Linked DNA regions of Celeribacter indicus. The protein of the gene in region 1 interacts with the protein of each later gene in a pairwise test. Links are inferred from orthologs where the notes say so. Each region holds a gene or a part of one and is shown on either strand. Other genes may lie near its edges.

Region 1 (7,815 bases):
TCCATGCGCTCGCCACCGACCGGGCCCGCGCGCTCGGCCTGACCGTGCACGTCTTCGAGGAAGGATATATCCGCCCCTACTGGGTCACATATGAACGCGACGGCTCGAACGGCAATTCGATGCTGATGCACCTGAGCGTGCAGGACATGCGCACCGCTCTCGAGAAGATCGACCTCGACCCCATCGAACCGCCTCCGCAATGGGGCGAGATGCGCCAGCACATCTTCTACGGCGCGCTCTATCACTGGTTCGTCATGTTCCGCAATGGTGCCTTCCGGCATTACAAGGGCCATCGCGAGCTGCCCGTCTCAAAGGAATTCCTGCTGTATTTCAAGCGACTGGTGCTCATGCCGCGGCACCACCTGTCGCGCGAATGGCATACGCGCCGGATCCTCGCGAGCGGCTTTCCCTTTCATATCGCCCTGCTCCAGCTCGAACACGACACGAGCTTTCAGGTGCATTCGCCCTATACGACGATGCCCGAATTCATCGCCGACGTGATCGCGGGTTTCGCAAGCGGCGCCCCCGCCCACCACCATCTCGTGTTCAAGGCGCATCCTCTCGAGAACGACCGGCGCAACCTCACCCAGGAGGTGCGCCGCATCGCCGCCGAACACGGCGTCCCCGACCGGGTGCATTACGTGCGCGGCGGAAAGCTGAAACGGCTGCTGCACATGGCGCGCTCGGCCGTGACCGTCAACTCCACCGCGGGCCAGCAGGTGCTCGCCCTCGGCCTCCCGCTCAAGGTCTTCGGACGCGCGGTCTACGACAAGCCGGAATTCGTGTCCCACCAGCCGCTCGACGAATTCTTCTCCCGGCCGGTCCGCCCGGACCGGCGCGCCTATCGCGACTACCGGCAATTCCTTCTTGAAAGCTCGCAGATCCCCGGCGGGTTCTATTCGAAACGCGGGCGGCGGCAGCTCATGCGCGTCGTGGTCGACCTGATGCTCGCGCCGGAGGCGCCGGACACCGCACTTCTGCACGGCACCGCCCAGCCGCGCCAGCCCCTGCGCCTCAGGCGATGAAGAGGCCCCGACGGCCCCGTGCCGGACGAAACCCGGAGGAAATGAGGCGAAATCCGGGCGGGACAGCCGCGAAATTCCGCCTCCCCTCCCACCATATCCTGCGGGCGAACGGGCCGCGACCACAGCCCCTGCTCCCGGCGCGTCCTTGCGGCAACACCGCCCGCCACCCTGCGCCGGCCATTCACAGTTTCGTGGATTTTTGACTCGCGTGCCGATAATCTTCTGATTAGACCCAATAAAAAATCTACCGGGGCAGAGGAGAGCAATCCGTGGCATTTCTGACATCGCGTACCACCCGCGCCGTCGCGCTCGTGGCCGTGCTGGCGAGCCTGTCCGCCTGCGGCCTGCCCCGCTCCGGTCCGAACAAGCGCGAGGTCTTCTCCGGTTCGGTCCTCAACGAGGGCGACGCCTTCGTCATCTCGGTCAACGACCGCGTCAACACCGCAACCGCGATCAACAGCGAACTCGGCTTCTCCTCCACCTTCCTCAACGCGGGCCTCGTGGGCTCCGACACGATCAGCCCCGGCGACGTCCTGTCGCTCACGATCTGGGAAAACGTCGACGACGGCCTGCTGGCCGGCCAGGGCGCGAATGCGACCGCCCTCTCCGAGGTCCAGGTCGACGGGGACGGCTTCATCTTCGTGCCCTATGCCGGCCGGATCAAGGCGGCGGGCAACAGCCCCGAGGCCATACGCCGCATCATCACCGAAAAGCTCGACGCCCAGACGCCCGACCCGCAGGTCATGGTCACCCGCGCCGCCGGGAACGGCGCGACCGTCACCGTCAGCGGCAAGATCGGCGCCCAGGGCGTCTATCCGATCGAACGCCCGACCCGGCGCCTCACCGCGATGCTTGCCGCCGCCGGCGGTCCCTCGGTCGAGCCCGAGGTCGCGCAGGTCAAGGTGATGCGCGGCGGACGGATCGGCACGATCTGGTTCAACGATCTCTACAGCAATCCGAAATTCGACATTCCGTTGCGGGACGGCGACCGGGTGCTGGTCGAGGCCGACCCGCGGTCCTACACCGCACTCGGGGCGACCGGGGCGCAGAGCGTGATCCCGTTCAAGACCCGCGACCTTTCCGCACTCGAGGCGATCGCGCAGGTCGGCGGGCTCCAGACCAATTCGGCGGATCCGAAGGGCGTCTTCGTCTTCCGCAACGAGCCCGAGCAGATCGCGAGGATCGTCCTCGGCCGCACGGATCTCATCGGACCGCAACGTGTGGTCTACGTGCTCGACCTGACCCAGCCGAACGGGCTGTTCCTCGCCCGCGATTTCCTCATCCGCGACGGCGACACGGTCTATGTGACCGAGGCACCGTTCGTCCAGTGGCAGAAAACGCTCAGCGCGATCACCGGAACCGCCGGCTCCGCGAACCAGATCAACAGTCTCGCCGGCCAATGACGCCGGCCGGCGCCCCCGCGCGCCGCGCGACATCCGCCGTCCCCGCCACCGCGCGGGGGCGGCTTTTCTCCGCGCCGCCGCTGCTGATCGAACGCGCGATGGCCGAGCCGGACCTCGGTGCCCTGCCCCGCCGCGGGCTGCACGAGGTGCTCGCAGCCGGGCCGCTCGACGACAGTGCGCAACTCGTCCGCGCCCGCGACGCGATGGACTGGTGGGCGGCGCTCCAGGCGGAGGGTCCGGATCCGGCGGAACACCGCAGTCCGCTCCCCGAATTTCCCTATGTGCTCGTCCTCGACGAAACGCGCCGCCGCCCCGACGCCCCCTCCGAGGAGGCAATGCGGGAAATGCTCGTCTTCGCCCAGACCGAGACGCTGAACGCCCGCGTCGCGGTCCTCGGCTGTGCGGACGGCTATTTCGGGACCGAGGACGATCCGCGCCTGACCCGCCTGCCGCCGGGCACCGCGCTCTATCCCGCGCTCGAACGCGCCACCGCGGTCTATACCCATGGCGCGGGCTACGGGTTCGATGCCATCCTCGCCGGTCACCGCCCCCGCGTCTTCGGCATGCCGTGGTATCACGGGCTCGGGCTGACCGGGGACGAGGTTCCCCCACCCGCGCCGCGGCCCGCCTTCACCCGCGCGCAACTCTTCGCCGCCGTCGCGCTCGAGGCGCTGGACTGGCAGGCAGGGGGGCGATCCTGCACGCTCGAAAGCCTTCTCGCCCGGCTCGAGGCACGGGCGCGGGCGCGGCGCGAGGACGCGGCGGGATATGTCGCCTCCGGGATCCTGCCGTGGAAACGCCGGTTCCTGCGGCGCTATATCGGCGCGGGCGGGCTCAGCTTCCGCGACGACGCGGAGGGGATCGCACGGGCCCGCGGGGCAGGACGCCGCCACCTCGCCTGGGGCGCCGCACAGCCAGAGGCCGATCTGCGGATCGAGGACGGCTTCCTGCGCTCGCGCGGGCTCGGCGCGGCGCTGGTGCGGCCGGTGTCTCTCGTCTTCGACGACCTCGGGATCTATTTCGACCCGACCCGGCCCTCCCGGCTCGAGGCGCTGATCGCCGCGCGCGCCGACCTGCCACAGCACGCCGCGCGGCGGATCGAGGCCCTGCTGTCGCGGCTCACCGCGCTCGACCTGTCGAAATACAATGTCGGCCGCGGCCTGCCGGAGCTTCCCCCCGGCCACCGGATCCTTGTCGCGGGCCAGGTGGAGGACGACGCCTCGATCCGGCTCGGCGCGGGGACGCCGGCAACCAACCGCGCGCTTCTCGACGCGGCGCGGCGGGCGCATCCGGGGGCTGTGATCGTCTACAAGCCGCATCCGGACGTGGAGGCCGGATTGCGCCGCGGCCACCTGCCCGATGCCGCGCGGATCGCCGATGTGGTGGCGCGGGATGCCGATCCGCTCGCCCTCATCGCGGCCTGCGACGAGCTGTGGACGATGACCTCACTGATCGGGTTCGAGGCGCTGCTGCGCGGACGGCCCGTCACCTGCACCGGCGCGCCCTTCTATGCCGGCTGGGGCCTGACGACCGATCTCGGCCCGGTGCCGGCGCGGCGGAGCCGGCGGGTGAGCCTCGCCGCGCTCGCCCATGCGACGCTGATCGACTACCCGCGCTATTTCCATCCCCGCAGCGGCGCGCCTCTGTCGCCCGAGGAGGCAATCGAACACTTGGCAGAGGCGCCGGACGGGCGCAGCCGGGCGGCGCAGGTCCTGCTCGCCCGGCTCAGGCAGCTACGGGCGCGGTGGCTCGGCCTCGCCGGATGAGGCGGAGCGCCAGAGGGTGAGCACATCCGGCCCGAGCCGTTCGATCCGCGCAAGGCTGTAGCGCGGCGCCTGCGCAAGCCGGTCGAGCCCGAGCGCGCCGAGCCCCGGCATCCCTTCCGCGCCGATCGCGAGCCCGGCAGTGAACAGCGCCACCCGGTCGGCCAGCCCCGCCCCGAGGAGCGACGCGGCAAGCGTCCCGCCCCCCTCGCAGAACACCCGCGTCAGCCCGCGCGCGCCGAGCGCCGCGAGGCTGGCGGCCGGGTCGAGCTGTCCGCAGATCACCGGCGCCTCGATCAGCTCCGCGCCGAGATCGCGCCACGCCTCCCGCAGGTCCGCCGCCACGCTGGGCCCGTGCAGGAGCCAGAGCGGCACCTCCCGCGCGCTGCGCGCGAGCTGTCCGTCGCGCGGCAGGTCGAGGCGGCGCGACATCACCACGCGCACCGGCTGATGCGCGATGCCAAGGCCGCGCACGGTGAGGCCCGGATCATCCGCCCGCGCGGTGCCCGCGCCGATGAGGACGGCATCGTGATCGGCGCGCATCGCATGCACACGCCGCCGTGCCTCCGGGCCGGTGATCCACTGGCTCTCCCCCGTCGCCGTCGCGATGCGCCCGTCCCAGGACAGGGCGAGCTTCAGCGTGAGCATCGGGCGCCCTTGCGTCACGCGGCGCAGGAAACCCTCCTGCGCTTCGCGGGCCTCCGCGGCGCAGATCCCGGTGTCCACGGCGATGCCGGCGGCGCGCAGCCGCGCGATGCCCTGCCCGTCGACGCGCGGATCCGGGTCGCCGAGGGCCACGACCACGCGCGCCACGCCCGCCGCCACCAGCGCATCCGCACAGGGGGGCGTCCTGCCGTGATGCGCGCAGGGTTCGAGCGTGACATAGGCGGTGGCGTCGCGTGCGGCCGCGCCGGCCTGCGCCAGCGCCATCGTCTCCGCATGGGGGCGTCCGCCCGGCTGGGTCCAGCCGCGCCCGACGATCCGCCCGTCCTGCACGATGACGCAGCCAACCGCCGGGTTGGGCCAGGTGCGCCCGAGGCCGCGCCGCGCCAGCGCCAGCGCGTGACGCATATGCGCCCGGTCGTCGTCCATCGCGGGTTACTCTTCGATCTTCGCGTCGGGGCGCAGCTCGCTCACGAACTTGTCGAAATCGTCGGCGGCCTGGAAATTCTTGTAGACGGAGGCAAAGCGCACATAGGCGACCGTGTCGATCCGCGCGAGGCTTTCCATCACGATCTCGCCGATGGTCTTGGAGGGGATGTCCGTCTCGCCCATGCTCTCGAGGCGGCGCACGATGCCGGAGATCATCTGGTCGAGGCGTTCCGGTTCGATGGGTCTTTTCTGCGCCGCGATGCGGATGGAGCGTTCGAGCTTGTCGCGGTCGAAATCCTCGCGCCGGCCGTTAGACTTCACGACAACGAGGTCGCGCAGCTGCACACGCTCATAGGTGGTGAAGCGCCCGCCACAAGCCGAACAGAAACGCCGCCGCCGGATCGCGACGTGATCCTCAGCCGGGCGGCTGTCTTTCACCTGGGTATCAACATTTCCGCAAAATGGACAACGCATTCTGGCGCCCCTCTATCCTTCTCTGCCTCTGCCCCCATGGGGTCTGCGCCCCATTTATCCACAGGTACTATAGGGTCTCGCCCAGAATTTGGGTAGATGAAATTTGCCAGCCTAGATGTAGTGGCCGCTCCTCTCAGCGCAGGAGGGCGACGACGCTGCGCCGGTGCGGCCGCGCCCGGTGTTCGAAAAGGTAAAGTCCTTGCCACGTTCCGAGCGTCATGCGGCCGCCGATGACGGGAATGGACAAGGTCGTCGGCAGCAAGGCCGCCTTGATATGTCCCGGCATGTCGTCCGGCCCTTCGTAGGTGTGGGTGAGGTAGGACATCGCGGGATCGGTGGACGGCGGCACCAGCCGGTGAAAGAACGCCTGGAGATCCGTCCGCACCTCGGGATCGGCGTTTTCCTGGATGAGGAGCGAGGCAGAACTGTGCTGGACCATCAGCGTCAGGCAGGCCTCCATCGGCCCCTCGCCTGCGACCCATCGCGCCACCTGTTCGGTGAATTCGTAGAGACCCGGCCCATGGGTGTCGATGTCGAAACTCGTGTGGCTCACCCTCAGGCTCCTTTCCGCGTCATGAATCCCTCTGCGCCGCGGCAGACCGCTACCCCGGCATAGGCATTGCAGACGGCGGCGAAGTCAAGATCCGGACCCTTCCGGTCTCATTTCGCGACACAGGTGACGGTCGGCCCCCGCTCCGCCGGATCGAGCGCGGCGCTTTGCACCGTCGCGTCGACGACAGGGCCGATGAACACCTGTTCGAGCGTCGCGATGCAACGCGACAGATCCTCCTGCGGGACTTCGATCACGATCGGTTCGGGGTGAAGATGATCCTCGGTGAGCGGAACGTAGGGCGAAGCGACGGCGGCCGCGGCGGCCAGTCCCGCCACGCCGAGCAGTCCAAAGGTCAAGGTCGTCGATCGCATCTTCAGGCCCTCCTGAGCATGTCCTACAGGAAGATAACACCCGATCGCGCAAGATGGTTTCATTCCATGGTTTCACTGTCGCGCCGTGGCGCGCGCCTTCTTCACTCCGCCGCGTCGAACGTGCGGCGCGCGGCTTCGATCTCCGGCATCCGGGCTTCGGCCCAGGCGACGAGCGCGCCGAGCGGATCGAGCATCGCCCGCCCGAGATCCGTCAGGGCATATTCCACGCTCGGCGGCTTGGTGTCGAAGACCCTGCGGCGGACGAGGCCGTCGCGCTCGAGCCCGCGCAGGGACTGGGTCAGCATCCGCTTGGAAATATCGGGCAGGGCCCGGCCCAGCACGTTGAACCGGCGCGGTCCGCGTTCGAGTTCGAGCAGGACGAGCACCGTCCATTTCGCCGCCACATGGTCGAGCACCTGCCGCACCGGGCAGTTCTCCGGATGGAATCCCCGCGCCTTCCACTCCTCGAGGCGGCTGGTCGGTATGTCACGCATGCTGGCTCTCCCCGGCGGTTCCCTGCACGTAACCTGGGGCGCGAAAAGTGCCTCCTTTTCGATCCGCCCAAAAGGTCTCTAAATGAGACCGATCATATGCGACACCGAAGCGGAAAGGAATGCTTCCATGACCACCTATCTCGTCACCGGCGCCTCCGGCCATCTGGGCCGGCTCGTGCTCGACCATCTCGCAACGCTCGTGGCCCCGCAGGACATCCTCGCCCTCGTGCGCTCCGATACGGCCGCGGAGGCCTGCGCGGCGAAGGGCATCGCCAGCCGGCGCGCGGATTACGACGATCCCGCCGCGCTCCGTACCGCGCTGGAGGGCGTCGACCGCCTGCTGCTCATCTCCTCGTCCGAGGTGGGCCAGCGCGCCGCTCAGCACGGCAATGTCATCGACGCGGCCCGCGCGGCCGGCGTCGATTTCATCGCCTATACCTCGATCCTCCATGCGGACACCGGCGGCATGCGGCTCGCCGAGGAACATCTCGCCACGGAGGCAAAGCTCGCCGAAAGCGGCATCGCCTTCACTCTGCTGCGCAACGGATGGTATTCGGACAACATCACCATGACGGCCGCCCAGGATCTGGAGACAGGCCAGCATTTCGGCGCCGCCGGAACCGGCAGGTTCGCCACCGCG
Region 2 (8,000 bases), 310 kb from region 1 along the record:
CTCGCATTTCGAGGACGCGCGGGTGTTTCTCGAAACGCTCTACCGGCGGATGCTGACACCCTAGACAGCGGGGCGCGTTAACCATCTGCACCGATTTCGGCTGCGCTCACCCCCGCGACTCGCCTATCCTCGGATATGGGAAACAGGTGGGGGCTCCTTTTGCACAAGGAGCCAGGGCATGACGACTATCACGGGCGTGCCGGCCTTCGGAGGCGGCGGCTTCGCCTTCAGGCCATCGCCGGATCCGCCAAGGCCCGCCGTCCCTCCGATCGCGGAAACAGCGACCGACGGGGCGGCGACATTCACGAACGGAAACGGGTTTGCCGGACAGACGGGCGCCGCATTCACGCGGCACCACGGCGCCGGCGGGCATGGCGGCTCCGGCGACCCCTCTGGTGATCCGCAGGCCGGAAAGCGGGACGCAAGGACGGGCAGCATGGCGCCCGCTCGCGACCCCTTGCCCGATGATGTGATCGCCGGGCCGACGCCGGCCTTTCAGGCCTCCGTGCTCGAGGTCGAGCGCGATCTGCGCATGGCCATCGCCAGGCTCGAAGCAAAGCGCGCGAGGGAGGCCGACGAGGCCGCGATCGCCCCGGTGCCGCGACCGCAGCCGCATGGGGCGCCGGAGCACGTCCCCGCGGCGCCCCCTCCCGATGACACAGCAGGGACGGACCGGGCACAGACGGACCGGGAGGCCCTGCCCCAGGCGCGCCCGCGAGACATCCAGGAGACCACGCCGGACAACCATGCCGCGCTGGCAGACCCCCCGGACGAACGCGCCGCGGACTGACGGCGTTGGCGTAGGAACGGCGCGGATGCCCCCTCTCCCGCGTCGCGCGGCGCCCGCGCGGCGGGATCGGCGCCGGAGCCGGCCGACAGGCCGCCCCCCGGCGCACGTCCGGCTCATTCCGCCGAACAGGCCATCACGTTGTTCGGGTGGGTCGTCCAGTTGGCGTAATCTCCGACCTCGCGCCCGGTGCGCGCGTCCACCGCGCCGTGCGGCAGAGTCTTCATCGTGATACAGCCCTCCACCGGGCAGACATTGACGCAGAGGTTGCAGGCGACGCAATCCTCGTCCTTCACGGTGAAGCTGCGGTCCGGCGACATGGCAATGGCCTGATGCGACGTGTCCTCGCAGGCGATGTAGCAGCGGCCGCATTTGATGCAGTCGTCCTGACTGATCACCGCCTTCGTCACATGGTTGAGGTTGAGATACTGCCAGTCGGTGACGTTCGGCACCGCCTTGCGCGACAGGTCGGAGACCGAGGCGAATCCCTTCTCGTCCATATACTGGCCGAGACCCGAAATCATCTCCTGCACGACCTTGAAGCCATAGGTCATCGCCGCCGTGCACACCTGCACGTTGGAGGCGCCGAGGGCGAGGAATTCCGCCGCGTCACGCCAGGTTGTCACCCCGCCGATCCCCGAGATCGGCAGGCCCGCCGTCGCCGGGTTGCGCGCGATCTCCGCCACCATGTTGAGCGCAATGGGCTTGACCGCCGGGCCACAGAGGCCGCCATGCGTGCCCTTCCCGTCGATCGTCGGCTGCGGCGCGAAACTGTCGAGATCGACCGAGGTGATCGAATTCACCGTGTTGATCAGCGACACCGCATCCGCGCCGCCACGCAGCGCCGCCTCCGCCGGGCCGAGGATATTCGTGACATTGGGCGTCAGCTTGACGATCACCGGCAGGCCGGTTGCCGCCTTGCACCAGCGCGCGACCATCTCGATATATTCGGGCACCTGCCCGACCGCCGATCCCATCCCGCGCTCGGCCATGCCATGCGGGCAGCCGAAATTGAGCTCGAACCCGTCGCAGCCGGTTTCCGCGATGCGCGGCAGGATCTCCGTCCACGCCTCTTCCGTGCAGGGCACCATGACCGACGCGATCAGCGCGCGGTCGGGATAGTCCCGCTTGACCCGCGTCATCTCCTCGAGATTGACCTCGAGCGGACGGTCGGTGATCAGCTCGATATTGTTGAGCGCCAGGAGCCGCCGGTCGGCGCCGTGAACGGCGCCATAGCGCGGGCCGTTGACATTCACCACCGGCGGCCCCGCCTCCCCCAGCGTCTTCCACACGACGCCGCCCCATCCGGCCTCGAAGGCGCGGCGGACGTTATATTCCTTGTCGGTCGGCGGCGCGGAGGCGAGCCAGAAGGGGTTCGGGCTCTTGATCCCGCAAAAATCGCTCGTCAGATCGGCCATGGCTCAGCCCTCCATCAGCTTGGCGTGGATATCGTCGGCGGCATCGCGCCCCTCGGCGACCGCCGTCACGGTGAGGTCTTCGCCCCCGCTCGCGCAATCGCCCCCGGCCCAGACGCGTGCCACGGACGTGCGGCCCGTCGCGCTCACCGCGATCTTGCCGCCCTCGATCCTCAGGCCGTCCGGCGCGCCGGCGAGCGTCTGGCCGATGGCCTTGAACAGCTGGTCGGCCGGCAGGCGAAAGGTCTCGCCGGTGCTCACGAGCGCGCCGTTCTCCTCGACCGTGTATTCGCATTCGACCTCGGCGCAGGCCCCGTTGCCGATCACCCGCACCGGCCGGGCATTGTAGACGATGCGGACGCCCCTCGAGGCGGCGAGATCCTGTTCGTATTCGGAAGCCCCCATCCGCTCCCGGCCCCGCCGGTAGAGCATGGTGACGGTCCGCGCGCCCAGGAGCTTCGCCTGCACGGCGGCGTCTACCGCGGTCATGCCGCCGCCGATCACCACCACGTCGCGCCCCACCGGCAAGGTCGAAAGGTCGTTCGACTGGCGCAGATCCGCGATGAACTCCACCGCGTCGCGCACGTTCTCCTTTTCCTCGCCCTCGGCCCGGAGCGCATTCACCCCCGCGAGACCGATGGCAAGGAACACCGCGTCGAACTCCGCCTTCAGCCCCTCGAGCGTCAGCCCGGCGCCCAGGGCCCTGCCGGTTTCGACGGCGATCCCGCCGATCTGCATGAGCCAGTCGACCTCCTTCTGCGCGAAGCCCTCCGGCGCCTTGTAGGAGGCGATCCCGTATTCATTGAGCCCGCCGGGTTTCGGACGCGCGTCGAAGACGGTGACATCGTGGCCGCGCATCGCGAGACGGTGCGCCGCCGAAAGCCCCGCAGGCCCCGCGCCGACCACCGCCACCCGCTTGCCGGTCGGCGCCGCGCGCGAGAAGGGATGGGAATTCTTCGCCATCAGGCTGTCGGTCGCATAGCGTTGCAGCCGCCCGATCTCGACCGGCCGGCCCTCGGCGGTCTCGCGCACGCAGGCCTGTTCGCACAGCGTTTCCGTCGGGCAGACGCGGGCGCACATGCCGCCGAGGATGTTCTGATCGAAGATCGTCTTTGCCGCCGCCTCCGGCGTTCCGGTCAGGATCTGCCGGATGAAGAGCGGCACGTCGATCGAGGTCGGACAGGCAGTCATGCAGGGCGCGTCGTGGCAGAAATAGCAGCGGTCCGCCGCGACCTGCGCCTCATGGGCATCGAGCGGCGGGTGCAGGTCGGAAAAATGCGCGGCGTAGCTGTCCTTCGGCAGGCGCCCGGCGGCGAGGCCGGGCGTCATCGGAGAAATGGACATCGGGCTTGCTCCCTGTGGCTTGCTTCGTCGTGACCAGCGTGGCAGGGGCAGGAATTTTATCAAGCGGTAAAATATTGGCCGCGCACAAATCCTCCACGGAGCCCCGCTTTCGCCAAAGATTGATGCGTGCGCGCCCAAAACTTGCGCAGAGTTTCGGCGCGGCGGCGGGGGCGCAGGCCGGATATCGGGTTTTCACGCAACGTTACAAGGCTTATATACGGGACCAGACCCATGAAAAGCCCGCCACGAAGACGGGCGGCAGAAACCGAGTGACCCTATGACAAAACAGAACGACGCCGACGTGGCCTTCATCGAGGCTCTGGCCGCACTGCTCAATGCCAACGACCTGACCGAGCTCGAGGTGAAACGCGAATATGGCGAGAACGATCGCCTGAACGTGCGGGTGTCCAAGGTGAAAGAGGTCGTCCAGACAGTCGCCGCCGCGCCGGCCCCGGCGGCCCTTCCCGCGCCCGGCGCCGCACCCGCGGCGGCAGCGCCTGCCGCCCCCGCCGAGGCGGGTGACCCCGCGAACGATCCGAACGCCGTCTCCTCCCCGATGGTCGGGACCGCCTATCTCGCCGCGGAACCGGGCGCCGCCCCCTTCGTCAAGGTCGGTGACCAGGTCTCCGAGGGCCAGACGCTGCTGATCGTCGAGGCGATGAAGACGATGAATCACATCCCCGCTCCGAAATCCGGCACGGTCAGGCGCGTGCTCGTCGAGGACGGCACTCCGGTCGAATTCGGCGCGCCGCTGATGATCATCGAATAAGGGCGTCCCCGATGTTCGATAAGATCCTCATCGCCAACCGTGGCGAAATCGCCCTCCGGGTGATCCGCGCCTGCCGCGAGATGGGCATCGCTTCCGTGGCGGTCCATTCCACGGCGGATGCCGATGCGATGCATGTGCGTATGGCCGACGAGGCCGTGTGCATCGGGCCGAATTCCTCGGCCCAGTCCTATCTCTCCTTCCCCGCGATCATCGCCGCCTGCGAGATCACCGGGGCGCAGGCGATCCATCCGGGCTATGGCTTCCTGTCGGAAAACGCCGCCTTCGTGCAGATCGTCGAGGACCACGACCTGACCTTCATCGGCCCCTCGGCGGAACATATCCGCCAGATGGGCGACAAGATCACGGCAAAGGAAACCGCCGAACGGCTGGGGATCCCGGTCGTTCCCGGCTCGAAGGGCGGTGTCCCGGATGTGGACGCCGCGAAGAAGACGGCGGCGGAGATGGGCTATCCCGTCATCATCAAGGCCACCGCCGGCGGCGGCGGGCGCGGGATGAAGGTCGCGAAATCGGAGGCCGAGCTCGAGGTCGCCTTCCGCACCGCGCGTTCGGAGGCCAAGGCCGCCTTCGGCAATGACGAGGTCTACATGGAGAAATACCTCCAGAAGCCGCGTCACATCGAAGTGCAGGTCTTCGGCGACGGCCAGGGCGGCGGCATCCACCTGGGCGAACGCGACTGTTCGCTCCAGCGCCGCCACCAGAAGGTCTTTGAGGAAGCCCCCGGCCCCTCGATCAGCGCCGCGGAGCGCGCCGAGATCGGCGGCATCTGCGCCAGGGCCATCGCGGAAATGGGCTACAGGGGCGCCGGCACGATCGAATTCCTCTACGAGGACGGCAATTTCTATTTCATCGAGATGAACACCCGCCTTCAGGTGGAGCATCCGGTGACGGAGGCGATCTTCGGCCAGGATCTCGTGCGCGAGCAGATCCGCGTGGCGGCGGGAAACAGGCTGTCCTTCACCCAGGACGATCTCAGGATCGACGGCCATGCGATCGAAGTGCGGATCAATGCCGAACGCCTGCCCAATTTCGCGCCCTGCCCCGGCAAGGTCACGCAATATCACGCGCCCGGCGGCCTCGGCGTGCGCATGGACAGCGCGCTCTACACCGGCTATTCGATCCCGCCCTATTACGACAGCCTCATCGGCAAGCTGATCGTGCACGGCCGCGACCGGCCCGAAGCGCTCGCACGGCTGCGTCGCGCGCTCGGCGAGCTGATCGTGGACGGCGTGGACACGACGATTCCGCTGTTCCACGCACTCCTCGAAGAGCCCGATATCCAGGCCGGCAACTACAACATCCACTGGCTCGAGAAATGGCTCGAGACCAACCTGGGCTAAGCCCCTTGCATGATTGTGGAAAGGCCGTCCGCGAGGCGGCCTTTTCTTTTGATGAAAGAGCCGCCAGAGTCGGATCATGAACCATGTCGAGCTGACCCCGGAACTGATCCTTCAGGCCTATGCGAACGGCGTCTTTCCCATGGCCGAAAGCCGGGAGGATCCCGCGCTGTTCTGGGTCGACCCGCGGATGCGGGGGATCATCCCGCTCGACGGGTTCCACATCTCCCGCTCGCTGGCCCGCGTGATCCGTTCGGGGCGCTTCTCCGTCACCTTCGACCGCGATTTCGCCGGCGTCATGACCGGCTGCGCGGATCGCGAGGAAACCTGGATCAACGCCACGATCCTCGCGCTCTACACCCGGCTGTTCGAGATGGGGTTCGGCCATTCCTGCGAGGTCTGGCGCGACGGGCGGCTCGTCGGCGGGATCTATGGCCTCGCGCTCGGCACGGCGTTTTTCGGGGAAAGCATGTTCTCGCGGGAAACCGACGCGTCCAAGGTCGCACTCGCCTATACCGTCGCGCGGCTGCGGCGCACGGGCTTCACCCTCTTCGACACACAGTTTCTCACGCCCCACCTCGCCTCTCTCGGCGGCATCGAGATCCCCCGCGCCGACTATCGGGCATTGTTGCGAAAGGCCATGGAAAGGCGGGCGGATTTCTGCGCGCCGACCGGAGAGCTGACGCCTCAGGACGTGCTACAGGACAGCGGCCAGAGGTCGTAGCGCTGGTGATCCATCGCGTTCAGCGCCGGGCTCGACGCGATCATCCAGCCGGAGAAGACCGGATCCTCCGTCCCGTCGACCCGCACGGTCAGATAGGCATAGGCGTCGCCCGAGGGGTTGCCTTCGGGATAGCGGCAATCGCCGAGAAAGATCTCGATCCGGCCGAAGCGCACCATGTCCCCGACACCCGCGCCCAGATCCTCGACCCGCCCCGTCAGCTTGTCGAGCGCGCGCAGCGTCGCGCCCGAGGAGGAGGCGACGGTGTCGCGGAATTCGGTGGTGATGTCGTTGAGCTCGTCCTGGAACCCCTCGTCGGGCAGGCGCTGTAGCTCCTCGAGCGACAGCCCCTCGCCGAACCCGCCCTCCTCGTCCTCTTCGAGCGGGGTGATCTCGATATCGTCGATGCCGGTGTCGAGATCGTCGCTGAACCCCGGCTCCTGCGCCTGCGCGCCGCCGCAGGCGATGAATGCGGCCATCAGGACGATGCCGAGACGGCTCATTCCAGCTCGCTCCCGTCTTCGGAACTCCCGGTGACGAACTTGAGCAGCAGGTTGATCAGGCTCACCGATCCCTGCGTGTCGGCGATCACCTGTCCGTCCTCGAAATTGAACATCGAACCGCCGGGAAGAAGCTCGACGAAATTGCCGCCGAGCAGCCCCTCGGAGGAGATCAGCGCAGCCGTGTCGTCGGGCAGGAGGACATTGCCGTCGAGCGTGAGCTGCGCCTCGGCGCGAAAGGTCTCCCGGTCGAGACCGAGCCCGGTGACGGTGCCGACCTTCACCCCCGCAAGCCGCACGTCGGTGCCGGTGGAGATCCCCTCGGCGGAGCGGAAGGAGGCGGTCAGCCGATAGCTGTCCTGCGGACCGGTGGCAAAGCCGGTGAGCTGCCCGGCATAGACCAGGAAGCCGATGGCAAGCGCGACGACGCCGGCGCCCACCGCGATTTCTGTGGGATTCTCGGACATGACGAACGGCCTTATTCGGGCTGCCAGGCTTCGTAATCCTGACGCACGATCGGTTTGGGACGACGGATGGAACCGGCGGGAGCATAGGCGGCGGGGGTGCCGGTCAGGTTCTCCACATGCGGCATTTCCCATTCCTTATGCGCCAGCGCCTCGTGGCCGGGATGGTTCGCGAAGGTGTGATGCAGCCAGCCGTGCCATTCCGGGGAGACCCGCGACGCCTCGATATCGCCGTTATAGACGACCCAGCGGCGGGTGTCGGCCTCGTTGCGGTAGAAGCGGTTGCCCTGGGCGTCCTCGCCCACCTTGATCCCGTGGCGCCAGGTGAAAAGCTGTGTCCCGATGGTTCCGTCCTTCCACCAGACGAGCGCGCGCAAGAGAGTGTTCACGATACCCATGGATCCGTCACCTTTCGAAGTTCGCTTGGGCAATCTATGGACCATCGACGCAGCAAGGTCCAGAGGGGAGCGCGCCGCGCGGTGCGGCTTTTCGCGGAGCGTGGCCCCACCATGGCAAGGCCCCGCCGGATCTCTCCCGCGGGGCCCCTGTCTGTCTATCTGTCTGTCTGTCCGTCCGCCGGACGGGCCGGGTCAGGAGGCGTTCGCCTCCTTCGCCTCGCCGTCGGAATAGATCATCAGCGGCTTG

Evidence for each region.
Region 2: the proteins of ribD (region 1) and accC interact in binary tests that used the Escherichia coli proteins (3 or more experiments, as listed by UniProt). The link is inferred for Celeribacter indicus from one-to-one orthologs.

Annotation. Positions count from the first base shown.
Region 1 is NZ_CP004393.1:3,373,499-3,381,313, forward strand. What follows is about bases 3,223-6,016. They hold ribD (bifunctional diaminohydroxyphosphoribosylaminopyrimidine deaminase/5-amino-6-(5-phosphoribosylamino)uracil reductase RibD), read right to left. Parts: upstream 5,284-6,016; coding sequence 4,162-5,283; downstream 3,223-4,161. Other genes in these bases: P73_RS16655 (capsular polysaccharide export protein, LipB/KpsS family), read left to right, coding at 3,223-4,194; nrdR (transcriptional regulator NrdR), read right to left, coding at 5,290-5,757; P73_RS16670 (secondary thiamine-phosphate synthase enzyme YjbQ), read right to left, coding at 5,891-6,016. Also shown: P73_RS16645 (capsule biosynthesis protein), read left to right, coding at 1-1,025; P73_RS16650 (polysaccharide biosynthesis/export family protein), read left to right, coding at 1,295-2,428; more of P73_RS16655, read left to right, coding at 2,425-3,222; more of P73_RS16670, read right to left, coding at 6,017-6,310; P73_RS16675 (hypothetical protein), read right to left, coding at 6,418-6,681; P73_RS16680 (winged helix-turn-helix transcriptional regulator), read right to left, coding at 6,783-7,175; P73_RS16685 (SDR family oxidoreductase), read left to right, coding at 7,303-7,815. UniProt on the Escherichia coli protein: Converts 2,5-diamino-6-(ribosylamino)-4(3h)-pyrimidinone 5'-phosphate into 5-amino-6-(ribosylamino)-2,4(1h,3h)-pyrimidinedione 5'-phosphate.
Region 2 is NZ_CP004393.1:3,067,529-3,075,528, forward strand. What follows is about bases 3,521-6,499. They hold accC (acetyl-CoA carboxylase biotin carboxylase subunit), read left to right. Parts: upstream 3,521-4,326; coding sequence 4,327-5,673; downstream 5,674-6,499. Other genes in these bases: P73_RS15265 (NAD(P)-dependent oxidoreductase), read right to left, coding at 3,521-3,546; accB (acetyl-CoA carboxylase biotin carboxyl carrier protein), read left to right, coding at 3,824-4,315; aat (leucyl/phenylalanyl-tRNA--protein transferase), read left to right, coding at 5,750-6,394; P73_RS15285 (DUF2155 domain-containing protein), read right to left, coding at 6,358-6,499. Outside these bases: P73_RS15250 (TetR family transcriptional regulator C-terminal domain-containing protein), read left to right, coding at 1-64; P73_RS15255 (hypothetical protein), read left to right, coding at 179-790; NAD-dependent dihydropyrimidine dehydrogenase subunit PreA, read right to left, coding at 904-2,205; more of P73_RS15265, read right to left, coding at 2,209-3,520; more of P73_RS15285, read right to left, coding at 6,500-6,894; outer membrane lipid asymmetry maintenance protein MlaD, read right to left, coding at 6,891-7,358; P73_RS15295 (NADH:ubiquinone oxidoreductase subunit NDUFA12), read right to left, coding at 7,370-7,753; ATP-dependent Clp protease ATP-binding subunit ClpX, read right to left, coding at 7,946-8,000. UniProt on the Escherichia coli protein: This protein is a component of the acetyl coenzyme A carboxylase complex; first, biotin carboxylase catalyzes the carboxylation of the carrier protein and then the transcarboxylase transfers the carboxyl group to form malonyl-CoA.